Regions from separate parts of the Streptomyces sp. NPDC050504 genome, predicted to be linked through region 1. Evidence: riboswitches for the same ligand, from Rfam matches in the RefSeq annotation. Region 1 holds a riboswitch; each other region holds the start of a gene.
What was found. A riboswitch is a leader RNA that binds a small molecule or an ion and turns the genes downstream of it on or off. The one in region 1 is predicted to bind thiamine pyrophosphate.
Positions count from the first base shown of each region.

Region 1 (5,785 bases):
GGCGTCGGGGGATCCGCCCGCCCCGCCACGCGAGCCGTCCCGCCTCCACCCCGTGCCGCATCGCCTCGGCCATCAGCACCGGCTCCCGCGCCCGCGTCACCGCCGACGCCAGCATCACCGCCGCGCACCCCAGCTCCATCGCGAGCGCCGCGTCGGACGCGGTCCCCGCCCCCGCGTCCAGGATCACCGGCACCCCGGCGCGCTCCACGATCAGCTGGAAGTTGTGCGGGTTGCGGATGCCGAGCCCGGACCCGATGGGCGAGCCCAGCGGCATGATCGCCGCGCAGCCCACGTCCTCCAGCTTCCGCGCGAGCACCGGATCGTCGTTGGTGTACGGCAGGACCGTGAAGCCGTCGTCCACCAGGGTCTCCGCCGCGTCCAGCAGCTCCACCCCGTCGGGCAGCAGCGTCCGCTCGTCGGCGACGACCTCCAGCTTGATCCAGTCCGTGCCCAGCGCCTCCCGCGCCAGCCGCGCGGTCAGCACCGCCTCGCCCGCGGTGAAGCAGCCCGCGGTGTTCGGCAGGACCCGGATGCCGAGCCGGTCGAGGACGGAGAGGACCGAGCCCTGCACGGTCGGGTCGAGGCGGCGCATCGCCACCGTCGTCAGCTCCGTGCCGGACGCGGTCAGGGAGCGCTCCAGCACGTCGAGGCTGGGCGCCCCGCCCGTACCCATGATCAGCCGGGAGGCGAACGTGGTGTCCCCGAGGACGAAGGGGTCGTCGGACATCGGTCAGCCTCCCTGTACGGCGGTGAGCACTTCCACGCGGTCGCCGTCCGACAGCGCCGTGCCCGGCCACTGGCTGCGCGGGACGACGGCCTCGTTGACGGCGGCGGCGACCCCGCCCCGCGCGGTGGTGAGCGTCGCGACGAGGGCGTCCAGCGTGGTGCCCGGCGCCAGCTCGCGCACCTCGCCGTTGACGGACACGGTCATGCGGACACCTCCAGGGGGCGCGAGGGGCCGGGGACCCGCGCGAAGCGGCCCGGGGCGAACGGGCGCGCCTCGTCGGGCAGCTCCCCGGTCGCGAGGTACGCCGCCAGCGCGTCGCCGGTGACGGGCGTGAGCAGCACGCCGTTGCGGTAGTGCCCGGTCGCCAGGGCGAGGCCGGGCAGGGCGGTCGGGCCGAGCAGCGGGGCGTTGTCGGGGGAGCCCGGCCGCAGCCCCGCCCTGGTCTCGGTGAGCGGCAGCTCGGTGATGCCGGGCACCAGCTCGTGCGCGTCGCGCAGCAGTTCGTACACCCCGCCCGCCGTGACGGTGGTGTCCCAGCCCAGCTCCTCGCTGGTGGCGCCGACGACCAGCTCGCCGTTCTCGCGCGGCACCAGGTAGACGTGGCTGCCGCGCACCACGGCCCGTACGGTCCGCGACAGGAAGGGCGCGTACGCGCGCGGCACCGTCAGCCGCAGCACCTGCCCCTTGACCGGCCGCACCGGCGGCAGCACGTCGGACGGCACCCCGCCCAGCTCGCCGCTCAGGCTGCCCGCCGCCAGCACCACCTGGTCGGCCGCGAGTTCGGTGCCGTCCACCAGGACGGCTCCGGCGGCCCGGTCCCGCACCACCGAGAGGCGCTCCACCCAGCCGCGCGCGAAGGCCACCCCGGCCCGCTCGCAGGCCGTCAGCAGCGCGGCCGCCAGCCTGCGCGGATCGACCTGGTGGTCGCCCTCGACCTGGAGCCCGCCGCGCACGCCGGGGGCGAGCATCGGCTCCAGGCGGCGGCACTCCCGGCCGGTCAGCCACTGCGACTCCAGGCCCGAGCGGTGCTGGAGGGCGTGGAGTTCGCGCAGGTGGGCGCGGTCGTCGGCGTCCAGCGCGACGGCCAGGGTGCCGCAGGCGCGGTAGCCGACCGACCGGCCGCACGCCTCCTCCAGCTCCGCGACGAAGCCCGGATAGCGGCGCGCGGACTCCAGGTTGAGGCCGAGCAGCGTCTGTTCGCCGTGGTGCAGCTCGGTGACGGCCGCGAGCATTCCGGCCGCGACCTGCGCCGCCCCGCCGCCGGGGTCCGGGTCGGCGACGGTGACCGCGAGGCCCCGTCCCGCCGCCCGCCAGGCCGTGACCAGGCCGATGATGCCGCCCCCGATGACGAGGACGTCGCTTGATCGAGATCGAGACATGGGCGTCCAGCCCCTCCCTTCGCCGGCATGACCCGGATCAGGTTCTTACGGTCGGAGGCCGCCCAGCCTCCCTCTCAGCCCGGTGCGTTCGGGCTCCCGCGAGTGCTTTACCTTGGCCACCCTAAACCCCGGGCTCGACCCTCAGTAAGGGAGCATTCGCCGTGGCACGCACCAGCGCCCCTTCGCTCGACGGACTCGTCCTCGCACCGGTCGCCGACCAGGCGCCGGGCCAGGTCGGTACGCGGACCAGGTTCACCTACCACGAGCGGGACGGCCGGATATGGGCCGAGTACGAGGGCGGTGACGTGGTCCGCGGGCACCTGGTCGGCACCCGGGACGGCGACCGCCTGGACTTCCGCTACGTCCAGTTGAAGCACGACGGGGGAACCTCGTCGGGCCATTGCGTGTCCATGGTCGTGGAGCTGCCCGACGGCCGGGTGCGGCTGGAGGAGACCTGGCGGTGGGAGTCCCAGGAGGGCAGCGGAACCAGCGTGGTCGAGCAATTGTGAGACGGACCGCTACTGACGGACCGTCAGATGAGTAGGGTGGTGCGGATGAGCGAGCAGAAACGAATCGTCGTCGTGGGCGCGGGCATGGCGGGGGCACAGACCGCCGTCGCCCTGCGCGAACAGGGCTTCACCGGGCCGATCACCCTGGTCGGCGCCGAACCCCACCGGCCGTACGACAGGCCGCCGCTGTCCAAGGCGGTCCTGCTCGGCAAGGCGGAAGCGGCCGACGTCGCCTTCGAGATCGACTACGAGGCGCTCTCGGTGGAGCTCGTGCTGGGCCGCGAGGTGACCGGGCTGCGCCCCGGCGACCGCGAGGTCGACACCGCCGAAGGGCCCCTCCCGTACGACGTGCTGGTGCTGGCCACCGGCGCCGAGCCCGTCGTGCTGCGCGGCAGCGAGGACGTCCCCGGCGTCCACCTGCTGCGCACCGTCGAGGACGCCGAGCGGCTGCGCCCCGTCCTCGACGGGCAGCGGGACGTCGTGGTCGTCGGCGCGGGCTGGATCGGCGCCGAGTTCGCCACCGCCGCACGCCAGGCGGGCTGCGCGGTCACCGTCGTGGAGGCCGCCGAGCACCCGCTCGCCGGGGCGCTGCCCGCCGAGGTCGCGGCCCCGATGGCCGCCTGGTACGCGGAGAGCGGCGCCGAACTCCTCACCCGCGCGCGCGTGGCCGCGGTCGAGCCGGGCGCGGTGGTCCTCGCGGACGGCCGCAGGCTCCCGGCGGCCGCCGTGGTCGTGGGCATCGGCGCCCGCCCGGCGACCGGCTGGCTCGCGGGCTCCGGGATCGAGCTCGGCCCCGACGGTTCGGTGACCGCCGACGCGCACCTGCGCACCTCGCTCCCCGACGTGTACGCGGTCGGGGACTGCGCCTCCTTCCCCTCGGCCCGCTCCGGCGCGCGCCTGCTGGTCCACCACTGGGACAACGCCCTCCAGGGGCCCCGTGCGGTCGCGGCCGACATCATCGGCGAGGGCGCCGACGGCGGGCGGGGGAAGGCGTACGACCCCGTCCCGTACTTCTGGTCCGAGCAGTTCGGGCGCTTCGTCCAGTACGCGGGCCACCACGCGCCCGGCGACACGCTGGTGCGGCGCGGCGACCCCGACGGCGCCGCCTGGTCGGTGCTCTGGCTGCGCGAGGGCGCCCTGGCCGCGCTGCTCGCCGTCGGCAGGCCGCGCGACCTGGCGCAGGGCCGCAGACTGATCGAGTCGGGCGTCCCGCTCGACCCGGAGCGCGCCGCCGACCCCGACGTACAGCTGAAAATCGCAGTGCAAAAGCCGTAATCAGGGTCGTTTCGCGGCGTGGCGATTGGCGAACTGTCCCGTTCGCCCGACCCGGCTACCCACTGTCAGTGGGGGATGGCACGCTTGTCCTGTGACCGAGATTGACGCAAACACCGATGCTCTCGTCCCCGCCTGGCTCCACCTCCCCGACATCGCAGAGATGCTCGGCATCGAGGTGACGCGCGTGCGGCAGCTGGTCAAGGAGGGCCAGCTCATCGCCGTGCGCCGTGGGGAGAACCGGACGCTCCAGGTGCCGGCCGCCTTCATCGACGGCGACAAGGTGGTGAAGGGGCTCGTGGGGACCCTGACGCTGCTGAAGGACGACGGCTTCTCCGACGAAGAGATGCTGGAGTGGCTGTTCACTCCGGACGACAGCCTGCCGGGCACGCCCGCGCAGGCCCTCAGCGAGAATCGCGGCACGGAGGTGAAGCGCCGCGCCCAGGCGCTCGCCGTCTGACGACACCGCACGCCGCACACCACGCGCGGTGGTGCGGGGCCGTGTCTCCCACGGCCCCGCACCACCGCCCCATCACGACGGGGGAGTACCACCTGATGCTGTCCGACGCCCGGCTCTACCTCTGCACGGACGCCCGCAAGCGGCAGGGTGACCTCCCCGCGTTCCTCGACGCCGTCCTCTCCTCCGGCGTGGACGTCGTCCAGCTGCGGGACAAGGGCATGGAGGCGGCCGAGGAGCTGGAGCACCTGGCGGTCTTCGCCGACGCCTGCCGCAGGCACGGCAAGCTCCTCGCCGTGAACGACCGGGCCGACGTGGCGCACGCCATCGGCTCCGACGTGCTGCACCTGGGGCAGGGCGACCTGCCGGTCCCCGCGGCGCGCGCCGTCCTGGGACGGCGGGTGCTCATCGGCCGCTCCACGCACGCCGAGGCCGAGGTGGACGCCGCGGCCGCCGAGCCCGGCGTGGACTACTTCTGCACGGGCCCCTGCTGGCCGACGCCCACCAAGCCGGGGCGGTACGCCCCCGGCCTCGGCCTCGTGCGGTACGCCGCCTCGCTCGCCCAGGACCGGCCCTGGTTCGCGATCGGCGGGATCGACGCGGGCAATCTGGACGAGGTGCTCGACGCGGGCGCGCGCCGCATCGTGGTGGTCCGGGCGATCACCGAGGCGGACGACCCCGGGGCGGCGGCCGCCGCCCTCGCGAAGCGCGTCGCCGAGCGGGCCGCGTCGGCGTAGCGGAGGGGGTCGTACCGCCGTACGGTCACAAGTCTGTCCGAGGGGTGGACAACAACCCGGCAAAACCGGCATATCCCATACGCCTGGTTGGGGGACCGGGCTGCCCTGGTTAACCTGCCGGTATGGCCCTTGGTACAGCTTCGACCAGGACAGATCGTGCCCGCACGGTGCGCGAAATGCTTGCGACCGGCAAAACTTCGTATTCCTTCGAATTCCGCGCGCCCAAGACGGAGAAGGGCGAGCGGAACCTCTGGAGCGCGCTACGTCGGGTCGAGGCGGTGGCCCCCAGCTTCGTCTCCGTGACCTACGGAGCGGGCGGTTCCACCCGCGCCGGCACGGTCAAGGCCACGCAGCAGATCGCCGCCGACTCCACGCTCACCCCCGTCGCGCACCTCACGGCCGTCGACCACTCCGTGGCCCAACTGCGCAACATGGTCGGGCAGTACGCCGACGCCGGAATCAGGAACATCCTCGCCGTGCGCGGCGACCCGCCGAACGACCCGATGGGGGAGTGGGTCCAGCACCCCGAGGGCGTGCGGTACGCGGCCGACCTGGTCCGCCTCATCAAGGAGGCCGGGGACTTCTGCGTGGGCGTCGCCGCGTTTCCCGAGATGCATCCGCGCTCGGAAGACTGGGACACCGACGTCCGCCACTTCGTGGACAAGTGCCGGGCGGGCGCCGACTACGCGATCACGCAGATGTTC
Region 1 covers NZ_JBITHO010000008.1:403,444-409,228, reverse strand. Annotated here, with positions in the region: gene ACIBNE_RS29985 (thiazole synthase) at 1-727, opposite strand, end outside; gene thiS (sulfur carrier protein ThiS) at 731-931, opposite strand; gene thiO (glycine oxidase ThiO) at 928-2,106, opposite strand; TPP riboswitch at 2,104-2,216, opposite strand; gene ACIBNE_RS29970 (hypothetical protein) at 2,268-2,615, shown strand; gene ACIBNE_RS29965 (NAD(P)/FAD-dependent oxidoreductase) at 2,661-3,890, shown strand; gene ACIBNE_RS29960 (Rv2175c family DNA-binding protein) at 3,982-4,347, shown strand; gene thiE (thiamine phosphate synthase) at 4,443-5,081, shown strand; gene metF (methylenetetrahydrofolate reductase [NAD(P)H]) at 5,204-5,785, shown strand, end outside.

Region 2 (5,785 bases), on a different contig from region 1:
GCCGGGCCCCGGCCGACCTTCACCAGCCCCGACTTCACGAGTCCCGACTACGGCGGCCCCGAGCACCAGCCCGAATGACGGACGGGCGCACCGGGGCCGCACCCGTTTCACGGTTTCACGTGAAACATCGCTCTGTTCAGTTGGCGATCGGGAGGTAGACCCGGTTGCCCGCCTCGGCGAACTCCTTGGACTTCTCCGCCATGCCCGCCTCGATCTCCTCCGCCGCTGACCCCTCGGACGAGAGGTCGCCGCCGTGCTCGCGCCTGATGTCCTGCGAGATCTTCATCGAGCAGAACTTGGGGCCGCACATGGAGCAGAAGTGCGCCGTCTTCGCGGGCTCGGCGGGCAGCGTCTCGTCGTGGAACTCCCGCGCCGTGTCCGGGTCGAGGGCCAGGTTGAACTGGTCCTCCCAGCGGAACTCGAAGCGCGCGTCGGAGAGCGCGTCGTCCCAGTCCTGTGCGCCCGGGTGCCCCTTGGCGAGGTCCGCCGCGTGCGCCGCGATCTTGTACGTGATGACGCCGGTCTTCACGTCGTCGCGGTTGGGCAGGCCCAGGTGCTCCTTGGGCGTGACGTAGCAGAGCATCGCCGTGCCCCACCAGGCGATCATCGCGGCGCCGATGCCCGAGGTGATGTGGTCGTACGCCGGGGCGACGTCCGTGGTCAGCGGGCCGAGCGTGTAGAACGGCGCCTCCTCGCAGATCTCCTGCTGGAGGTCGATGTTCTCCTTGATCTTGTGCATCGGGACGTGCCCGGGGCCCTCGATCATCGTCTGCACGTTGTGGCGCTTGGCGATGGTGTTCAGCTCGCCCAGCGTCTTCAACTCGGCGAACTGCGCCTCGTCGTTGGCGTCCGCGATCGACCCCGGGCGCAGCCCGTCGCCGAGCGAGTACGTGACGTCGTACGCCGCGAGGATCTCGCAGAGCTCCTCGAAGTTCTCGTAGAGGAACGACTCCTTGTGGTGTGCCAGGCACCACGCGGCCATGATCGAGCCGCCGCGCGAGACGATGCCGGTCTTGCGGCGCGCGGTCAGCGGCACGTACCGCAGCAGCACGCCCGCGTGGACCGTCATGTAGTCGACGCCCTGCTCGGCCTGCTCGATGACCGTGTCCTTGTAGATCTCCCAGGTCAGCTCCTCGGCCTTGCCGTCGACCTTCTCCAGGGCCTGGTAGAGCGGCACGGTGCCGATCGGCACGGGGGAGTTGCGCAGCACCCATTCGCGGGTGGTGTGGATGTTGCGGCCCGTGGAGAGGTCCATGACCGTGTCGGCGCCCCAGCGGGTCGCCCAGGTCATCTTCTCCACCTCCTCCTCGATGGAGGAGGTGACCGCGGAGTTGCCGATGTTGGCGTTGACCTTCACCAGGAACCGCTTGCCGATGATCATCGGCTCGATCTCCGGGTGGTTGACGTTGGCCGGCAGCACCGCGCGCCCGGCCGCGATCTCCTCGCGGACGACCTCGGGGGAGACGTTCTCGCGGATCGCGACGTACTCCATCTCCGGCGTCACCTCGCCCCTGCGGGCGTACGCGAGCTGGGTCACCGCCTGCCCGTCGCGGCCCCGGCGGGGCTGGCGCGGGCGGCCGGGGAAGACCGCGTCGAGGTTGCGCAGACCGCCGCGCGGCGCGGTGTGCTTGATCCCGTCGTCCTCGGGGCGGACCGGGCGGCCCGCGTACTCCTCGGTGTCGCCGCGCCCGATGATCCAGTTGTCCCGCAGCGGAGGCAGCCCGCGCCGCACGTCGGTGTCGACGTTCGGGTCGGTGTACGGCCCCGACGTGTCGTACAGCGTCACGTCCTTGCCGTTGGTGAGGTGCACCTGACGGACCGGCACGCGGAGGTCGGGGCGCGAGCCCTCGACGTATCCCTTGTGCCAGCCGATGGACTTCCCGGCCTCGTTCTGCGTGGAGGCAGGCGTGCGTGCGTCCGATGTGGTCATGAGACCTACTCCCTACGCCGGCATTACCCGGTAACAGGTTCGGCGGTCGGCGCAGCTGCGACCCGTGTCGTCGTCAGCGCCCTCTCAGCCCGGTGCTCCGAGCTCCCGCGTGTGCAAGGTTTTGCCCCCACGCTAGCGTCCTCGCTGGCGCGCTGAACAGAGGGCCCCGTCCGTTCTTGCGATGATCGGTCGGTGACGTCCCCACACCACGCGCCCGAGGCCGAGCCCCCCGCCCCCGCCCACTCCCACGGCCACTCCCACAGCCACGGGCCCGCCGCGCCCGTCTCCAAGCACCTGCGGAAGGTCATCGCCGCGGTCCTGATCCCCTTCGCCACCGCGGTCTTCGTCGGGCTGTGCGTCCTGTGGCCGGGCGGCGCCCCCGCCCATGAACGCACCGGGGTCGGCTTCGACCGGCAGACCGAGACGGGCAGGGTCGCCAAGGTCGAGGCGGTCGACTGCAAGGACGTGAACGCCGGTCAGGTGCCGCCCGCCGGTGACCCGTCCACCGCACAGGGCGGCAAGGCGGCCGGCGCCGAGCGGAAGGGGTGCAAGAAGGCCACGGTCGAGGTGACCAGCGGCAAGGACAAGGGCCGCACCTTCGTCGAGATCGTCCAGCCCGGCGCACCGCGCCAGTTGGAGCACGGTCAGGGCGTGGTGGTGGCGTACGCCCCGGACGCGCCCCGCGAGCTCCAGTACTCGGTGACCGACGTGAACCGGAAGTTCCCGATGGCACTGCTGGCCGGGATCTTCGCGCTCGCGGTGGTCGCGGTCGGGCGGATGAAGGGCGTGATGGCGCTGATCGCGCTCGCCGTGTCCTTCGCCGTACTGACCCTGTTCATCCTCCCGGCGATCCTCCAGGGCTCCAACCCGCTGGTGGTGGCGGTGGTCGGGGCGAGCACGATCATGCTGATCGCGCTCTACGCCTGTCACGGCCTCACCGCCCGCACCTCCGTCGCCGTCCTCGGCACGCTCATCTCGCTGCTGCTGATCGGGCTGCTCGGCTCGCTCTTCATCGGCCAGGCGTTCCTCAGCGGCAACACCGACGACAACACCGGGCTGATCCACGGCCTCTACCCGAACATCGACATGTCGGGGCTGCTGCTCGCGGGCGTCATCATCGGTTCGCTGGGCGTCCTGGACGACGTGACGGTCACCCAGACGTCGGCGGTCTGGGAGCTGCACCAGGCGGATCCGACGATGGGCGTCCGCAAGCTGTACCGGGCGGGCATCAGGATCGGCCGGGACCACATCGCGTCGGTCGTGAACACGCTCGTACTGGCCTACGCGGGCGCCGCGCTGCCGCTGCTGCTGCTCTTCTCGATCGCGCAGTCCAGCGTGGGGACGGTCGCCAACAGCGAGCTGGTGGCCGAGGAGATCGTCCGGACGCTGATCGGCTCGATCGGCCTGGTCGCCTCGGTGCCGGTGACCACCGTGCTGGCGGCGCTGGTCGTCTCGGCCGACCGGCCGAGCGGGGCCGGGGCCGCGGCGGCCCCCGTACGCGGCGGAAGGGGCCGCCGCCGCAAGAAGTAGCGGCGACGGCCCCTTCCGTACGGGGCGGGCGGGGTCAGCCCGCGCTCTGCTCCTCGGCCAGGATCCGGCCCAGGGCCTCCTCCAGGTGCACCTCGAACTCACCGAGCGCACGCTCCTGGCCGAGCGGCACGAGCTTGTCGGTCCGGTCGAGGAAGGCGACCAGCGGCGCGGCCCCGGCCCTGAAGAGCGCCCGGTCGCCACCGACCTGGAGCCGGATGTGGACGTCGCTGAGGTTGTCCGGCTCCGCGGGGGAGACGTGCACGTCGCCGTCGCCGCTCGGCCTGCCGAGCCCGTCGAGCAGCAGTTCGCGGCCGAACGCCCAGGTGACGGGGGCATCGCCGGGCAGATGGAAGGTCATGCGTACTGCGTACGGATCGCGCATCTCGTACCGGAGCTCCACCGGGATACGGAAGGAGAGCTCCTCGGAGACGAGGAAGCTCATCATGACCTCTGCCTGAACGGATTCGAGCATTGCCTAACCCCGCAGTAGATGAAACTGGCCAGGAATGATCCCCACTGGCTCTCTTGACGCCATCGTGCTGTACCCGCTAACAGATCACAAGGAGTGAGTTTTCAGATACTGATAGAGAAGGCCAGGGAGCTCACGAGCGCCCCCACTTCGCTCCGCAACTGCTCAACTGCGGGGAGGAGACGGCCTTCTTGGTGCACGGGGAGAGAAATGGCCATGGTCGCGGCAGTTGTACCGACAGTAATCGGAATCGCCGCGCAGACCGTCCCCAGCGCGTACTCCTGGCGCTCGATGACCGGCTTCATGCGCTCCATCGAGCCGAGCCGCTCCATCAGCGCGCGCTGCCCCGGCACCGAGTAGCGCGTCACGGGCTGGACGGGGTGCCGGTCGAGGTGGTCCTGGCGGCTCTTCTCGTCGAGCTGGCTCAGCAGGCACTGGCCCAGCGCGTGGGCGTGGCCGGTCTCGCGGAAGTCCGCCCACTCCTCGACGGCGGGGGCGTTGGGGGTGTCGGCGACGGCGACGAGCTCGATCTCCCCCTCGCGGTAGACCGCGAAGTAGACCGGGACGCCGATGACGTCCCGCCAGTGCTCCAGCGAGTCACTGATCTTGGTGCGACGATTCTGCTGCGCTCCGCCACCGGCCAGCCGCTCGGCCGCGTCGCCGTACAGGAACACGCCCTTCTCGCGGCGCAGATATCCCTCGTGCGTCAGGGTGCGCAGCAGGTGGTACGCGGTGGGGAGGGGGAGTCCGGCCTCGCGCGCCAGCTGTTTGGCGGGGGCGCCGTCCCGGTGGGAGCCGACGGCCTCCAGCAGCCGCAGGGCCCGTTGCACCGACCCGATCAGGGTGGGTACCGCCGAATGCGATGGCGTGGCCAAAGGGCACCCCCAGGCGTGCTGACGGGCTGCCGGCCCGCCCGCGGGGGCCTCCCCCGCGCGCCCACCACAAGCCTGGGTCTCCATTCGAACGACCGTGGCAATCACCGGACTTGGCGGTCACCGGCCCTTGATTCCCAGGAGGCGGCAGAGGGTCGTCACTCTATCGGCAGCCCCCGGTCGCGGGTGGGGTTTCGCCCGGAGCGTTCCCCCGGCCGGGCTAACCCGCACACGCCCCGTTCACCAGCTGTCGCCGCGGTTCGTCGAGGACGACATGAACTTCCGTACGACGTAGATCAGGCCGCCGACGATCGCCACGAAGAGCAGGGCCTTGAAGAGCAGGCCGATCACGAAGCCGACCACGCTCGCTATCAGGCTGCCGAAGACGAACAGCGCGATGACGGGCACGGCGACCCACTTCACCCACCAGGGCATCCCCTTGAACACCTCTCGCACGTCTGCCATGGCCCTCTCCCTCGCTGTCTCCGCACCGCTCGCGCGGCGTGCCCGGCGCTACCGCCGCTTCCTGATTCGATGCTAGGCGCGGGACAGGGGCCGACGGGGGCCTCGCGCCCCCCGCTCTCCCCTGACCCGACCCCTAGGGAATCCGGAGTTCCGAATCAGCTCTCAGGCGGAGAGAAGACCACCATGACCCTCAGGTCCTCGGTGATGTGGTGGAACTTGTGCGGCACTCCCGCCGGTACGTAGACCACGCTGCCCCGCCCCACCTGCGTCGTCTCGGTGCCCACCGTGATCGACGCGCGGCCGCTGACGACGAAGTAGACCTCGTCCTGGTCGTGCGGGTTCTGCGGGTCGAGCTCGCCCGCGTCCAGCGCGTACAGGCCGACCGACATGTTCCGTTCCCGCAGGAACTGCAGATAGGCACCGTCGTTGGCGGCGCGCTCCGCCTCCAGCTCGTCCAGTCGGAATGCCTTCATCGTCCGTCCGCCCCAACGCTTGTTCTGATCAGGTCTGCCACGATCA
Region 2 covers NZ_JBITHO010000003.1:230,710-236,494, forward strand. Annotated here, with positions in the region: gene ACIBNE_RS12345 (hypothetical protein) at 1-78, shown strand, start outside; gene thiC (phosphomethylpyrimidine synthase ThiC) at 137-1,930, opposite strand; TPP riboswitch at 1,923-2,049, opposite strand; gene ACIBNE_RS12355 (YibE/F family protein) at 2,123-3,460, shown strand; gene ACIBNE_RS12360 (SsgA family sporulation/cell division regulator) at 3,495-3,932, opposite strand; gene ACIBNE_RS12365 (IclR family transcriptional regulator) at 4,034-4,759, opposite strand; gene ACIBNE_RS12370 (DUF5326 family protein) at 5,042-5,257, opposite strand; gene ACIBNE_RS12375 (cupin domain-containing protein) at 5,422-5,739, opposite strand.
Region 2: another riboswitch for thiamine pyrophosphate. It lies ahead of thiC (phosphomethylpyrimidine synthase ThiC); the one in region 1 lies ahead of thiO (glycine oxidase ThiO).

Region 3 (5,785 bases), on a different contig from region 1:
CCGCGCATGGCCGTGGTCACGCCGTTCGACAAGAGCGCGCTGCGCAACATCGAGCAGGCCATCCGCGACTCCGACCTCGGGGTCAACCCGAGCAACGACGGCAGCATCATCCGGGTGACCTTCCCCGAGCTGACGCAGGACCGCCGCAAGGAGTACATCAAGGTCGCCAAGACCAAGGCCGAGGACTCCAAGATCTCGATCCGCTCCATCCGCCGCAAGGCGAAGGAGACGCTCGACAAGCTCGTCAAGGACAAGGAGTCCGGCGAGGACGAGGTCCGCCGTGCCGAGAAGGAGCTCGACGACACCACCGCGAAGTACGTGGCGCAGGTGGACGAGCTGCTGAAGCACAAGGAAGCCGAGCTGCTCGAGGTCTGATGAACGACTCTTCCTGGGGATCCCCGGCGGGAGCCGGATACTGGGGATCGCCCGAGATGGGGGCCGCCCCGGCGGGTCCCGCACACGATGTGCACGAAGCCCAGCAGACTCGGCCCATGCCCATCGTGCCGGACGTTCCCGACGCAGGTAGAGACGCTGACGACCACGATCGCCGGAGTCAGGGGGCCGGGAGTTCCCACGGCCCCCTGTTCCGTGACGAGGCGCCTGTGGCCGCGCGGCCCCTGGCGGAGGAACCCATGGCCGTCCAGCCTCCGACCCCGCCCCAGAAGAAGCGCGCCGGCCGCGACCTGCGCGCCGCCATAGGGGTCGGGGTGGGGCTCGGCGCGGTCATCGTCGCCTCGCTCTTCATCGTGAAGCCCGTGTTCCTCGGCGTGATAGCGATCGCCGTGGTGGTCGGCCTCTGGGAGCTGACCTCCCGCCTGGAGGAGCGCAAGGGCATCAGGGCCCCGCTGGTACCGCTCGCGGTCGGCGGCGCCGCGATGGTCGTGGCGGGCTTCGTCCGGGGGGCCGAGGGCGCCTGGGTGGCCATGGCGCTCACCGCGCTCGCGGTGCTCGTGTGGCGGATGACCGAGCCGCCTGAGGACTACCTGCGGGACGTCACCGCGGGCGTCTTCGCGGCGTTCTACGTGCCGTTCCTGGCCACGTTCGTGGCGATGATGCTGGACGCCCCCGACGGCGACTGGCGCGTGCTGACGTTCCTGCTCCTGACGATCGTCAGCGACACCGGGGCGTACGCGGTGGGCTGGCGCTTCGGCAAGCACAAGCTCGCCCCGCGCATCAGCCCCGGCAAGACCCGCGAGGGGCTGCTGGGCGCCATCGCCTTCTCGATGGTGGCGGGCGCGCTGTGCATGCAGTTCCTCATCGAGGACGGCACGTGGTGGCAGGGCCTGGTGCTCGGCTTCGCGGTCGCGGTCAGCGCCACCCTGGGCGACCTGGGCGAGTCCATGATCAAGAGGGACCTCGGGATCAAGGACATGGGGACGCTGCTGCCGGGCCACGGCGGCATCATGGACCGGCTCGACTCGCTGCTGCCGACCGCGCCCGTGGTCTGGCTGCTGCTGGTGATCTTCGTCGGGTAGTCCCGGCCGGTCCCGGTTATCCTGGAGGGCGCGTCGCTCGTGAGCGACGCGCCCTTCCGGCCTTCCGGGCCCGTCCAGGCGTCCGTCGGCCGGCCACCCCGCACCTCACCCCACTCCCGCGCACGCGGAGGTCGCCCGGCCTCGTCGTACCGAGGAACGCAACTAGGAGTTACCGCCCATGGCACGCCCCGCCCCGGGAGAACTGACCTTCGTGGCGCCGCGCGCGGCGAAGAAGCCGCCGCGCCACCTCGCCGACCTGACGCCCGCCGAGCGCAAGGAGGCCGTCGCCGCGATCGGCGAGAAGCCCTTCCGCGCCAAGCAGCTCTCCACGCACTACTTCGCGCGCTACGCGCACGACCCGGCGGAGTGGACCGACATCCCCGCGGGCTCCCGCGACAAGCTGCGCGCCGAGCTGCTGCCCGACCTGATGAGCGTCGTGCGGCACATCTCCTGCGACGACGACACCACCCGCAAGACCCTGTGGCGGCTGCACGACGGGACGCTGGTGGAGTCCGTCCTGATGCGCTACCCGGACCGGGTCACCATGTGCATCTCCTCGCAGGCCGGCTGCGGCATGAACTGCCCGTTCTGCGCCACGGGCCAGGCCGGGCTCGACCGCAACCTGTCGACCGCCGAGATCGTGCACCAGATCGTCGACGGCATGCGCGCGCTGCGCGACGGCGAGGTCCCGGGCGGGCCCGCGCGGCTGTCCAACATCGTCTTCATGGGCATGGGCGAGCCGCTGGCCAACTACAAGCGCGTCGTCGGCGCCATCCGCCGCCTCACCGACCCCGAGCCCGACGGCCTCGGCCTCTCCCAGCGCGGCATCACCGTCTCGACGGTCGGCCTCGTCCCCGCCATGCTGCGCTTCGCCGACGAGGGCTTCAAGTGCCGCCTCGCGGTCTCGCTGCACGCCCCCGACGACGAGCTGCGCGACACCCTCGTGCCGGTGAACACCCGCTGGAAGGTGCGGGAGGTGCTGGACGCGGCGTGGGAGTACGCCGAGAAGTCCGGCCGCCGCATCTCCATCGAGTACGCGCTGATCAGGGACATCAACGACCAGGCGTGGCGGGGCGACCTGCTCGGGCGGCTCCTCAAGGGCAAGCGCGTGCACGTCAACCTGATCCCGCTGAACCCGACGCCCGGCTCGAAGTGGACCGCGTCCCGCCCCGAGGACGAGAAGGCGTTCGTCGAGGCCATCGCGGCGCACGGAGTGCCGGTGACCGTCCGGGACACCCGTGGCCAGGAGATCGACGGAGCGTGCGGACAGCTGGCCGCTTCGGAGCGTTAGTATCGTGGCTTGAAATTGCATATTCCGGCAGGGGAGCGCCACAGCGCTGAGAGTGCGGCACGCCGCAGACCCTCAGAACCTCGCCCAGGTCATTCTGGGTAGGAAGTTCGGTCACCACTCAAGCTGTTGCGCCCTGCCCGCACGCCGTCGGCGTGCGGGCAGGGCCGCGTCTCTTCCTGGTCACCCAGGAGGAAAAACCAGTGAGCACCACCAGAAGGATCACCGCGGGCGCGCTCGCCGCCGCGCTCGGCGTCACCGCGCTCGCCGCCTGCGGCAGCGACAAGGACGAGAAGGACGGCTCGTCCGGCGCGGGCAAGGGCTCCAAGACCGTCACGCTCGTCAGCCACGAGTCCTTCGCGGCCTCGCCCGACGTGCTGAAGGAGTTCACCCGCCAGACCGGCTACACGGTCAAGGTCCTCAAGAGCGGCGACGCCATCGAGGCACTCAACAAGGAGATCCTCACCAAGGGCTCCCCGCAGGGCGACGTCTTCTTCGGCGTCGACAACACCTCGCTCTCCCGCGCCCTCGACAACGGCCTCTTCACGCCGTACGAGGCCAAGGGCCTGGACCAGGTCGCCGAGTCCGTCCAGCTCGACAAGGACAAGCACCGGGTCACGCCCGTCGACACCGGCGACGTCTGCGTCAACTACGACAAGAAGTACTTCGCCGACAAGAAGCTGGCGCCGCCCGCCTCCTTCGACGACCTGGTCAAGCCGGAGTACAAGGACCTCCTCGCCGTCGAGAACGCCCAGACCTCGTCGCCCGGCCTGAGCTTCCTGCTCGGCACCGTCGCGGCCTACGGCGACGACGGCTGGAAGGAGTACTGGGGCAAGCTCAAGGACAACGGCGTCAAGGTCGTCAACGGCTGGGACCAGGCGTACAACCAGGAGTTCTCCGGCTCGGCCGGCGGCAGGAAGGCCAAGGGCGAGCGGCCGCTCGTCGTCTCGTACGCCTCCAGCCCGCCCGTCGAGGTGCTGTACGCCAAGCCGCAGCCGACCCAGGCGCCCACCGGCGTCGCCGTAGGCACCTGCTTCCGCCAGACCGAGTTCGCCGGGCTGCTGACCGGCGCGAAGAACGAGGCGGGCGGCAAGGCGCTGCTCGACTTCCTGATCGGCAAGCGGTTCCAGGCGGACATGCCGCTCAACATGTTCGTGAACCCGGTGACCGCCAACGTGCCGCTGCCCGAGCTGTTCGTCCGGCACGGCGCCGTGGTCTCCAAGCCGCAGACCATGGAGCCCGAGAAGATCGCGAAGAACCGCGACCAGTGGGTCGGGGCCTGGGCCTCGATCGCCGTCAAGTGAGCCGTACGACGTGATGCGGCGTACGACGTGAAGCGGCGGACGCGCGGGGGCGCGGCGCGGCTGGGGCTGATGCTCCTGCCCGTCGCGTTCTTCGCGGTCTTCTTCGCCTACCCCGTGACCGCCATCGTCGGGCGCGGGCTGAAGGCCGACGGGGCGTGGGAGTTCGGGCGCGTCGGCGAGGTGCTGGGCCGTCAGGACATCCTGGACGTCCTCTGGTTCACCACCTGGCAGGCCGCCGCGTCGACCGCGCTGACCCTGCTGGTCGCGCTGCCCGGCGCGTACGTCTTCGCGCGCTTCGACTTCCCCGGCAAGGCGCTGCTGCGCGCGGTGGTGACCGTGCCGTTCGTGCTGCCGACCGTGGTCGTCGGCACGGCGTTCCTCGCGGTCCTCGGGCGCGGCGGACTGCTCGACGAGGCGTGGGGCGTACGGCTCGACACCACGGTCTGGGCCATCCTGCTCGCCCACGTCTTCTTCAACTACGCGGTCGTCGTACGGACCGTCGGCGGTCTGTGGGCGCAGCTCGACCCCCGGCAGGAGGAGGCCGCGCGGGTGCTCGGCGCCTCGCGCCTCACGGCCTGGCGGCGGGTGACGCTGCCCGCGCTCGGGCCCTCGGTCGCGGCGGCGGGCGTGATGGTCTTCCTCTTCACCTTCACCTCCTTCGGCGTCGTGCAGATCCTGGGCGGACCGTCGTACTCCACGCTCGAAGTGGAGATCTACCGGCAGACCGCCCAGGTCTTCGACCTGTCCACGGCCGCCGTGCTGACCCTGGTGCAGTTCGCCGCGGTCGGCGCGATCCTCGGCGTCCACGCCTGGACCGTACGGCGCCGGGAGAGCGCGCTGCGGCTCGTCGACCCGGCGGGCACCGCCCGGCGGCCCGCGGGCGCGGGGCAGTGGGCGGTGCTCGGCGGGGTGCTGCTGAGCGTGCTGCTGCTGGTGCTGGTGCCGCTCGGGGTGCTGGTGGAACGGTCCTTCGCGGTCGGCGACGGCTACGGCCTCGACTTCTACCGGGCGCTGGGCGAACTCGACCCGGCGGGCGGCGTCTTCCTGGTGCCGCCCATCGAGGCCGTGTGGAACTCGCTGTCGTACGCGGTGGTGGCCACGGCCCTCGCGCTGCTGATCGGCGGGCTCGCCGCCGCCGCGCTGGCCCGGCGCGACGGGCCGCTGCGCCGCCTCGTGCGGGGCTTCGACGCGCTGCTGATGCTGCCGCTGGGGGTCTCGGCGGTGACCGTCGGCTTCGGCTTCCTGATCACGATGGACGAGCCGCCGCTCGACCTGCGCGCCTCCTGGATCCTGGTGCCGCTGGCCCAGGCGCTGGTCGGGGTGCCCTTCGTCGTACGGACCATGCTGCCCGTGCTGCGCGCGGTGGACGGGCGGCTGCGCGAGGCGGCGGCGGTGCTCGGGGCCTCGCCGCTGCGGGTTTGGCGCGAGGTGGACCTGCCGATGGTGCGGCGGGCGGTGCTGGTGGCGGCCGGGTTCGCGTTCGCGGTGTCGCTCGGGGAGTTCGGGGCGACGGTGTTCCTCGCGCGGCCCGACCGGCCGACGCTGCCGGTGGCCGTGGCGCGGCTCATCGGACGGCCCGGCGAGATGAACTACGGGCAGGCGATGGCGTTGAGCACGGTGTTGATGGTGGTGTGCGCGGTGTCTCTGGTGTTGCTGGAGCGGGTGCGGAACGAGCGGACGAGCGGAGAGTTCTGAGGTGCTTCGTCTTGACGGGGTGA
Region 3 covers NZ_JBITHO010000016.1:103,918-109,702, reverse strand. Annotated here, with positions in the region: gene frr (ribosome recycling factor) at 1-375, shown strand, start outside; gene ACIBNE_RS39100 (phosphatidate cytidylyltransferase) at 375-1,475, shown strand; gene rlmN (23S rRNA (adenine(2503)-C(2))-methyltransferase RlmN) at 1,654-2,766, shown strand; TPP riboswitch at 2,786-2,889, shown strand; gene ACIBNE_RS39090 (thiamine ABC transporter substrate binding subunit) at 2,967-4,067, shown strand; gene ACIBNE_RS39085 (ABC transporter permease) at 4,137-5,762, shown strand; gene ACIBNE_RS39080 (ABC transporter ATP-binding protein) at 5,764-5,785, shown strand, end outside.
Region 3: another riboswitch for thiamine pyrophosphate. It lies ahead of ACIBNE_RS39090 (thiamine ABC transporter substrate binding subunit); the one in region 1 lies ahead of thiO (glycine oxidase ThiO).

Region 4 (5,785 bases), on a different contig from region 1:
GGGCACCTGCTCCTGCACTCCGACACGACCGCCTACCTCGAATACGGCTCCACCATCGAGGACGTCAACGACACCGTCCACGCGATCCTCACCCGCAACGACGCCGACGAGTGCTGGGACCTCTTCCGGAAGTTCACCAAGCGGTTCGCCTTCCGCGACGAGGGCGGCTCCACGGCCGTACGGGAACTGCTGTCGACCTACGGCGGCGAGCGCGTCGTCCACGGCCACAGCCCCATCCCCTACCTGCTGGGAGAGGTCGGATCCGAGGACGGCGACGACTCGGCAGGACCGGTCGTCGAGGGCCCCCACGTGTACGCCGACGGGCTCGCCATCGCCATGGACGGCGGAGTGACCATGGCCGGTAAGTTGCTGGTGGTCCAACTTCCCCTGCATGACTGACGGTTCTCTGGGCAGGCGCCCGTACGACCGGAAGCACCGCGACCATTGGGCCCTATTTCTGGAAAGCCCCTGTCACCCCGTGCCGTAACCGCTCTACCATCGGCGTATCCGTAGCAGGCTCTCCTCCGTTTCGCCCAATCGCCCGGTCATCGCGGGCAATCCGGCCCTACGGAGCATCGGGGGATGCACATGAACAGCGCTCCGCACCTGCTGACCGAGGACCGCCCGGAGTTCGAGCGGATCCTCGACGACGCACTGCGCCACGCGCACGACCGGCCCGACCTCGCCTCTGTGGGCGAACGGCTCAACCTGGAACAGCTGCGCACCATGGCGCTGAACGCCACCGCGCTGATCACCGCGGCCGCCGCAGCCGAGTACGACCACTACGTGAAGGCCCGCGACGAACTGCGCGCGCCCGAGGACCCGCTCTCGACGCGCGACTCCGACCCCGACCCCATGACGGACGCGGCGGCCGGGTCGGGAGCGGGAGTCGCCGCGGTCGTCACCGTCCTGGCACCCGTCCTCGCGGGCGCATCCGCCGCGATCTTCCTGATCGTCGGCTACCTCCTTCAGATGCTGAGCCCCGCGCCCGTCTTCGCTGACACCCTGGTCGCGGCGGGCTGGTTCTTCGGGGCCGTCACGGCGGCCAGCATCCTGGTAGCCGCCGTGGCCCTGCTCATCGCCGCCCTGCGCAACAGCTCCACCCAGGAACCCGCGGTCGACGAGGAGGAGGGACTGACCGAGGAGGTGTCGCGCGCCCGCGAGGCCTGGCGCCACGCCCTGTTGGAGCGCGGTCTGCTGCCCTTCCTGCGGGACGCCCTGGCCGATCCGAGCGTCGACCCGACGTCGAACCGCAAGCCCTACCGGTCCAGCGGCCGCATACCGAAGGTCGGCTACAGCGGCCCCGACTTCGCGAGCCCCAACGAGGGGCCGGTGGCCGGGCCCCGGCCGACCTTCACCAGCCCCGACTTCACGAGTCCCGACTACGGCGGCCCCGAGCACCAGCCCGAATGACGGACGGGCGCACCGGGGCCGCACCCGTTTCACGGTTTCACGTGAAACATCGCTCTGTTCAGTTGGCGATCGGGAGGTAGACCCGGTTGCCCGCCTCGGCGAACTCCTTGGACTTCTCCGCCATGCCCGCCTCGATCTCCTCCGCCGCTGACCCCTCGGACGAGAGGTCGCCGCCGTGCTCGCGCCTGATGTCCTGCGAGATCTTCATCGAGCAGAACTTGGGGCCGCACATGGAGCAGAAGTGCGCCGTCTTCGCGGGCTCGGCGGGCAGCGTCTCGTCGTGGAACTCCCGCGCCGTGTCCGGGTCGAGGGCCAGGTTGAACTGGTCCTCCCAGCGGAACTCGAAGCGCGCGTCGGAGAGCGCGTCGTCCCAGTCCTGTGCGCCCGGGTGCCCCTTGGCGAGGTCCGCCGCGTGCGCCGCGATCTTGTACGTGATGACGCCGGTCTTCACGTCGTCGCGGTTGGGCAGGCCCAGGTGCTCCTTGGGCGTGACGTAGCAGAGCATCGCCGTGCCCCACCAGGCGATCATCGCGGCGCCGATGCCCGAGGTGATGTGGTCGTACGCCGGGGCGACGTCCGTGGTCAGCGGGCCGAGCGTGTAGAACGGCGCCTCCTCGCAGATCTCCTGCTGGAGGTCGATGTTCTCCTTGATCTTGTGCATCGGGACGTGCCCGGGGCCCTCGATCATCGTCTGCACGTTGTGGCGCTTGGCGATGGTGTTCAGCTCGCCCAGCGTCTTCAACTCGGCGAACTGCGCCTCGTCGTTGGCGTCCGCGATCGACCCCGGGCGCAGCCCGTCGCCGAGCGAGTACGTGACGTCGTACGCCGCGAGGATCTCGCAGAGCTCCTCGAAGTTCTCGTAGAGGAACGACTCCTTGTGGTGTGCCAGGCACCACGCGGCCATGATCGAGCCGCCGCGCGAGACGATGCCGGTCTTGCGGCGCGCGGTCAGCGGCACGTACCGCAGCAGCACGCCCGCGTGGACCGTCATGTAGTCGACGCCCTGCTCGGCCTGCTCGATGACCGTGTCCTTGTAGATCTCCCAGGTCAGCTCCTCGGCCTTGCCGTCGACCTTCTCCAGGGCCTGGTAGAGCGGCACGGTGCCGATCGGCACGGGGGAGTTGCGCAGCACCCATTCGCGGGTGGTGTGGATGTTGCGGCCCGTGGAGAGGTCCATGACCGTGTCGGCGCCCCAGCGGGTCGCCCAGGTCATCTTCTCCACCTCCTCCTCGATGGAGGAGGTGACCGCGGAGTTGCCGATGTTGGCGTTGACCTTCACCAGGAACCGCTTGCCGATGATCATCGGCTCGATCTCCGGGTGGTTGACGTTGGCCGGCAGCACCGCGCGCCCGGCCGCGATCTCCTCGCGGACGACCTCGGGGGAGACGTTCTCGCGGATCGCGACGTACTCCATCTCCGGCGTCACCTCGCCCCTGCGGGCGTACGCGAGCTGGGTCACCGCCTGCCCGTCGCGGCCCCGGCGGGGCTGGCGCGGGCGGCCGGGGAAGACCGCGTCGAGGTTGCGCAGACCGCCGCGCGGCGCGGTGTGCTTGATCCCGTCGTCCTCGGGGCGGACCGGGCGGCCCGCGTACTCCTCGGTGTCGCCGCGCCCGATGATCCAGTTGTCCCGCAGCGGAGGCAGCCCGCGCCGCACGTCGGTGTCGACGTTCGGGTCGGTGTACGGCCCCGACGTGTCGTACAGCGTCACGTCCTTGCCGTTGGTGAGGTGCACCTGACGGACCGGCACGCGGAGGTCGGGGCGCGAGCCCTCGACGTATCCCTTGTGCCAGCCGATGGACTTCCCGGCCTCGTTCTGCGTGGAGGCAGGCGTGCGTGCGTCCGATGTGGTCATGAGACCTACTCCCTACGCCGGCATTACCCGGTAACAGGTTCGGCGGTCGGCGCAGCTGCGACCCGTGTCGTCGTCAGCGCCCTCTCAGCCCGGTGCTCCGAGCTCCCGCGTGTGCAAGGTTTTGCCCCCACGCTAGCGTCCTCGCTGGCGCGCTGAACAGAGGGCCCCGTCCGTTCTTGCGATGATCGGTCGGTGACGTCCCCACACCACGCGCCCGAGGCCGAGCCCCCCGCCCCCGCCCACTCCCACGGCCACTCCCACAGCCACGGGCCCGCCGCGCCCGTCTCCAAGCACCTGCGGAAGGTCATCGCCGCGGTCCTGATCCCCTTCGCCACCGCGGTCTTCGTCGGGCTGTGCGTCCTGTGGCCGGGCGGCGCCCCCGCCCATGAACGCACCGGGGTCGGCTTCGACCGGCAGACCGAGACGGGCAGGGTCGCCAAGGTCGAGGCGGTCGACTGCAAGGACGTGAACGCCGGTCAGGTGCCGCCCGCCGGTGACCCGTCCACCGCACAGGGCGGCAAGGCGGCCGGCGCCGAGCGGAAGGGGTGCAAGAAGGCCACGGTCGAGGTGACCAGCGGCAAGGACAAGGGCCGCACCTTCGTCGAGATCGTCCAGCCCGGCGCACCGCGCCAGTTGGAGCACGGTCAGGGCGTGGTGGTGGCGTACGCCCCGGACGCGCCCCGCGAGCTCCAGTACTCGGTGACCGACGTGAACCGGAAGTTCCCGATGGCACTGCTGGCCGGGATCTTCGCGCTCGCGGTGGTCGCGGTCGGGCGGATGAAGGGCGTGATGGCGCTGATCGCGCTCGCCGTGTCCTTCGCCGTACTGACCCTGTTCATCCTCCCGGCGATCCTCCAGGGCTCCAACCCGCTGGTGGTGGCGGTGGTCGGGGCGAGCACGATCATGCTGATCGCGCTCTACGCCTGTCACGGCCTCACCGCCCGCACCTCCGTCGCCGTCCTCGGCACGCTCATCTCGCTGCTGCTGATCGGGCTGCTCGGCTCGCTCTTCATCGGCCAGGCGTTCCTCAGCGGCAACACCGACGACAACACCGGGCTGATCCACGGCCTCTACCCGAACATCGACATGTCGGGGCTGCTGCTCGCGGGCGTCATCATCGGTTCGCTGGGCGTCCTGGACGACGTGACGGTCACCCAGACGTCGGCGGTCTGGGAGCTGCACCAGGCGGATCCGACGATGGGCGTCCGCAAGCTGTACCGGGCGGGCATCAGGATCGGCCGGGACCACATCGCGTCGGTCGTGAACACGCTCGTACTGGCCTACGCGGGCGCCGCGCTGCCGCTGCTGCTGCTCTTCTCGATCGCGCAGTCCAGCGTGGGGACGGTCGCCAACAGCGAGCTGGTGGCCGAGGAGATCGTCCGGACGCTGATCGGCTCGATCGGCCTGGTCGCCTCGGTGCCGGTGACCACCGTGCTGGCGGCGCTGGTCGTCTCGGCCGACCGGCCGAGCGGGGCCGGGGCCGCGGCGGCCCCCGTACGCGGCGGAAGGGGCCGCCGCCGCAAGAAGTAGCGGCGACGGCCCCTTCCGTACGGGGCGGGCGGGGTCAGCCCGCGCTCTGCTCCTCGGCCAGGATCCGGCCCAGGGCCTCCTCCAGGTGCACCTCGAACTCACCGAGCGCACGCTCCTGGCCGAGCGGCACGAGCTTGTCGGTCCGGTCGAGGAAGGCGACCAGCGGCGCGGCCCCGGCCCTGAAGAGCGCCCGGTCGCCACCGACCTGGAGCCGGATGTGGACGTCGCTGAGGTTGTCCGGCTCCGCGGGGGAGACGTGCACGTCGCCGTCGCCGCTCGGCCTGCCGAGCCCGTCGAGCAGCAGTTCGCGGCCGAACGCCCAGGTGACGGGGGCATCGCCGGGCAGATGGAAGGTCATGCGTACTGCGTACGGATCGCGCATCTCGTACCGGAGCTCCACCGGGATACGGAAGGAGAGCTCCTCGGAGACGAGGAAGCTCATCATGACCTCTGCCTGAACGGATTCGAGCATTGCCTAACCCCGCAGTAGATGAAACTGGCCAGGAATGATCCCCACTGGCTCTCTTGACGCCATCGTGCTGTACCCGCTAACAGATCACAAGGAGTGAGTTTTCAGATACTGATAGAGAAGGCCAGGGAGCTCACGAGCGCCCCCACTTCGCTCCGCAACTGCTCAACTGCGGGGAGGAGACGGCCTTCTTGGTGCACGGGGAGAGAAATGGCCATGGTCGCGGCAGTTGTACCGACAGTAATCGGAATCGCCGCGCAGACCGTCCCCAGCGCGTACTCCTGGCGCTCGATGACCGGCTTCATGCGCTCCATCGAGCCGAGCCGCTCCATCAGCGCGCGCTGCCCCGGCACCGAGTAGCGCGTCACGGGCTGGACGGGGTGCCGGTCGAGGTGGTCCTGGCGGCTCTTCTCGTCGAGCTGGCTCAGCAGGCACTGGCCCAGCGCGTGGGCGTGGCCGGTCTCGCGGAAGTCCGCCCACTCCTCGACGGCGGGGGCGTTGGGGGTGTCGGCGACGGCGAC
Region 4 covers NZ_JBITHO010000003.1:770,224-776,008, reverse strand. Annotated here, with positions in the region: gene ACIBNE_RS14385 (metallophosphoesterase) at 1-399, shown strand, start outside; gene ACIBNE_RS14380 (hypothetical protein) at 583-1,413, shown strand; gene thiC (phosphomethylpyrimidine synthase ThiC) at 1,472-3,265, opposite strand; TPP riboswitch at 3,258-3,384, opposite strand; gene ACIBNE_RS14370 (YibE/F family protein) at 3,458-4,795, shown strand; gene ACIBNE_RS14365 (SsgA family sporulation/cell division regulator) at 4,830-5,267, opposite strand; gene ACIBNE_RS14360 (IclR family transcriptional regulator) at 5,369-5,785, opposite strand, start outside.
Region 4: another riboswitch for thiamine pyrophosphate. It lies ahead of thiC (phosphomethylpyrimidine synthase ThiC); the one in region 1 lies ahead of thiO (glycine oxidase ThiO).